Regions from separate parts of the Pantoea sp. E956-1 genome, predicted to be linked through region 2. Evidence: predicted binding sites of a transcription regulator. Region 2 holds the regulator's gene; the other holds the start of a gene.
What was found. The regulator PurR, encoded in region 2, represses purine synthesis genes. The targets are predictions, from matches to a motif close to CANGCAAACGTTTGCNTG.

Region 1: a site for PurR is predicted at 1,037-1,054, ahead of AC0T7J_RS04180 (NCS2 family permease). Genes of this name have one in related genera too.

The regions. Positions count from the first base shown of each region.
Region 1 is NZ_CEUYZP010000001.1:824,617-826,819, forward strand. Features, by position in the region: gene AC0T7J_RS04180 (NCS2 family permease) at 1-784, opposite strand, end outside; gene AC0T7J_RS04185 (response regulator) at 1,209-1,952, shown strand; gene AC0T7J_RS04190 (D-lyxose/D-mannose isomerase) at 1,968-2,203, opposite strand, start outside.
Region 2 is NZ_CEUYZP010000001.1:159,172-161,374, reverse strand. Features, by position in the region: gene AC0T7J_RS00790 (C40 family peptidase) at 1-461, shown strand, start outside; gene cydH (cytochrome bd-I oxidase subunit CydH) at 510-599, opposite strand; gene purR (HTH-type transcriptional repressor PurR) at 881-1,906, shown strand; gene punR (DNA-binding transcriptional activator PunR) at 1,903-2,203, opposite strand, start outside.

The sequences.
Region 1 (2,203 bases), 670 kb from region 2:
CCAGCAGCGTGCCCGTGTTATCAAACACATCAACAAACAGGAAGGCAAAAATCACACTGATCAGGCCGACGTTAAACGCGCCGGCAATATCCAGCTGCATAAAGGTTGGTGCAATCGACGGCGGTGCAGAGAAGACTCCTGCAAAAGGCGACAGACCAATGCCCATGGAGATAAAAGTCACCAGCAGAATACCGATCAGCACTGCGCCCGTCACCCGACGCGCTTCCAGTACCACGATAACCACAAAGCCGAGCATCGCCAGCAGCGGACCCGGTTTAGTCAGATCGCCAATGCCCACCAGCGTTGCCGGGTTATCGACCACGATGCCCGCCCCTTCCAGCGCAATCAGCGCCAGAAAAAGCCCGATACCGGCACCAATCCCGGCGCGCAGCGGCAGCGGAATACTGGCAATAATCCACTCACGGATCTTAAATAGCGACATCGCGAAGAAAATCACCGCCGAGAGAAACACCGCGCCCAGCGCAATCTGCCACGTATAGCCCATGTGCAGCACGACGGTGTAGGTGAAAAAGGCGTTCAGTCCCATGCCCGGCGCCAGCGCGATCGGGTAGTTGGCAATCAGCCCCATCAGCACGCAGCCGATCGCCGCCGCCAGACAGGTGGCGACAAATACCGCGCCCTTGTCCATGCCGGTCGCGCCCAGAATGCTTGGGTTCACAAACAGAATATACGCCATCGCCAGGAAGGTGGTGATCCCGGCGATAATCTCGGTACGAACCGTGGTGTTATGCGCTTTGAGTTTGAATAGTTTTTCTAACATCATCATCTCTCGATACAGGAGACAGCAGTCTCTCTTGCCAAAGGGGTTTGCATGCTGATTTATTCTGTTTCCGGGACATTGATGCCGGCCGCTGCATACTTGCGTGCCAGAATCGCCTGAAATCCCTGACTTACCCACTGCCCAAAGCAATTGCCATGCCATCTACCGACGCAATCGATTACCTGGCAGAGCCGGGTACGCCTAAGAAGATTCCGAACCAAAACGAGGCGCGATTATGGTGCAATGCACCGATGCCGCGCAATCGTTTTCCTGCGGCAAACAGGCAACCCCGAAAAACTCTGCGCCAGCGCACGCTTCCGCACTCTCACAGGCGAAGCTGGTCACGTTTCAGCACGCTGCCTCAGCAAGCTTTGTTGGCCTGTGTAGACTCCTGAATTAACTCTTTCGTAACATTAGAGGCCGCGCAATGAAGCCAGCAATTTTGGTGGTGGATGATGATCCTGCAGTCTGCGATGTCTTGCAGGATGCGTTAAGTGAACATTTGTTAACGGTCTACCGCTGTCATCAGGGACGCGAGGCGCTATCGATGCTCAGCGAGCACCCGGAAATCTCGCTGGTGATGCTGGATATGATGCTGCCCGATACCAACGGGCTACTGGTGTTGCAGCAGCTTCAGCGTCAGCGACCCGAAGTGCTGGTGATTATGCTGACCGGGATGGGTTCTGAAGCGGAGATGGTCGTGGGCCTTGAGATGGGCGCAGATGACTACATCGCCAAACCCTTTAATCCACGCGTGGTGGTGGCGCGAACCCGGGCGGCCCTGCGTCGCAGCGGACGCATTGCACAGGCCGACCCTGAACAGGAGGGCTGGCGTTTTGGCGGCTGGCAACTGGATGATGGCCGCTGCCAGCTGTTTAATCCGCAGCGCGAGCTGGTGCCGCTGACCCAGGGGGAATATAGCCTGTTACGTGCGCTGGTACGTCACGCCCGCAAGGTACTGACCCGGGATCAGTTGCTGGAGCTGACCCACAGCGAAAGTCTCGACGTGTTTGACCGTACCATCGATGTGCTGATCATGCGGCTGCGCCGTAAAATCGAAACTAATCCGCACCAGCCCGACCTGATCCGCACCATCCGCGGACTGGGCTATGTCTTTTCGGCTGATGTGGTGAAACCCGATTCGACAACGCGTGCCAGTCAGATTGCCTGATTATGCCTGCTGCGCTCAGGATAGCCAGTGCGCATAGTCATTACACAGCAGCCAGCGCGGCGCTTCATCCTCCTCCAGCGGGTTGAAACGAGCCAGCGGCGTCAGAAACACATTGTCGTTTTCGTCATCGTTGGGCATCGACACCTCGCCCACCAGCACGTCGCCGAAGCCACTTTCCCCCCAGAAACTGTGCCAGATGCCCGCCTCCAGCGTCACGCTTTCACCCGGTGAGAGCCGCAGCTGTGAACCGG
Region 2 (2,203 bases):
TTGCCACCAGCGAGACCGGCACGATCAAGATGAGCAAATCTCACCGTCAGCGCTACCAGAAGGCACGTGAAACCGCGATGACCAAGCTGATGGGTCAGTTGGGTAAACCCTATCAGTGGGGCGGTACTTCCCCCCATACCGGTTTCGATTGCAGCGGCCTGGTCTGGTACGCCTATAAAGATCTGGTGAAGTTTAAGATCCCACGTACCGCTAACGAGATGTATCACCTGCGTGACGCCGCGCCGATCAAGCGTGATTCACTGGAGAAAGGCGATCTGGTCTTCTTCCGTATCAATGGACGCGGTACGGCGGACCACGTCGGCGTTTACCTCGGTAATGGCAAGTTTATTCAGTCACCACGTACCGGCAAAGATATTCAGATCAGTGCGTTAGGGGAAGATTACTGGCAGCGCCACTATATTGGTGCCCGTCGGGTGATGACGCCGAAAACCATACGCTGAGCAGCAGAACAAACAAAAAGAGAGCCGGGATATGCCCGGCTTTTTTTATTAGTGCAAAATGGCGGTAAAACTAAAAGCCACAATCATCAGCAGACAGCCCGTGGTGGTCATTAATGCCAGTTTAAGATCGGTACTCATTGCTTGCTCCTTAGACACACAATTAGTGGGGATATCGCATTTTCCCACAGGGCCCGGTAAAAATCTCGTTTTATCCGTTCAGCCTTGTTAGAATCCCGCCTTTGTTGCGCAACGCGCGCAACCCTGATTCCGTTTGCGCACGTTTTCAGGCGTTTTTATTCCGCCAGCGGCCTGTTTACTGGCCAGGAAAGCTGCTTTTTTACGGAAAAAACCCTGAGCAGACGCAAACGTTTAACACTACGCTTATCATAGAGTTAGATAAGCACTGGAGTCCGATTTTCATGGCAACAATTAAAGATGTGGCAAAACGCGCTGGCGTCTCGACAACCACCGTTTCGCACGTCATCAATAAAACCCGCTTTGTGGCTGAAGAGACGCGCAACGCGGTCTGGCAGGCGATTAAGGAACTGCACTACTCGCCAAGCGCCGTAGCGCGCAGCCTGAAAGTGAACCACACCAAGACGCTGGGCCTGCTTGCCACCTCCAGCGAAGCGCCCTATTTCGCTGAAATTATCGAAGCGGTCGAAAATCATTGTTTCGATAAAGGCTATACGCTGATTCTGGGTAATGCGCATAACGATCTGCAAAAACAGCGCGCCTATCTCAGCATGATGGCGCAGAAACGCGTCGATGGGCTGCTGGTGATGTGCTCTGAATACCCGGACGACCTGCTGCAGATGCTGGAAGAGAACCGCAATATTCCGATGGTGGTGATGGACTGGGGCGAGTCGCGCGCTGACTTCACCGATACGGTACTGGATAATGCTTTCCAGGGCGGCTATCTGGCAGGACGCTATCTGATTGAACGCGGACACCGGGATATTGGTGCAATCCCCGGACAGATGGAGCGTAACACCGGTGGCGGACGTCATGCCGGTTTCCTGAAAGCGATGGAAGAAGCGGGTATTCAGCCGCGCGCCGAGTGGATTGTGCAGGGTGACTTTGAGCCGGAGTCGGGCTATCAGGCGATGCAGCAGATCCTGTCGCAGAAGCAGCGTCCGACGGCAGTATTCTGTGGAGGAGACATCATGGCGATGGGCGCGATTTGCGCTGCCGATGAAATGGGTTTGCGCGTCCCGCAGGATATTTCGGTGATCGGCTATGACAATGTGCGCAACGCCCGCTATTTCGCACCGGCACTGACCACCGTGCATCAGCCTAAAGCCCAGCTGGGTGAGAAAGCACTGGAAATGCTGCTGGACCGCATTACCAGTAAACGCGAAGTGTCACAAACGATTGAGGTCCATCCCACGCTGATTGAGCGCCGTTCCGTGGCAGATGGCCCGTTCCGCGACTATCGCCGTTAATGCTCGCTTAACCACTCCTGATTAAGTGTTTGCGCATCACCCAGATAGCTGAGCAACCAGCCTGTCGCCGGTGATGCGCGATCCTCTGCCCAGCTGACGCAGCACGGGCTGTCCGGAAACGCCACCGGCAGCGTCAGTTCAACCAGCTCGCCACTGTCGAGCAGTGGCCTGGCCAGATGACCCGGCACCATCGCCACACACAATCCCGCCTGCACGCACTCGAGCCCGGTTTGCCATTCCGGCACCACCAGCCTGCGCTGGTTATCCAGCGTCCATGTCATACGACGCGGCAGCGCG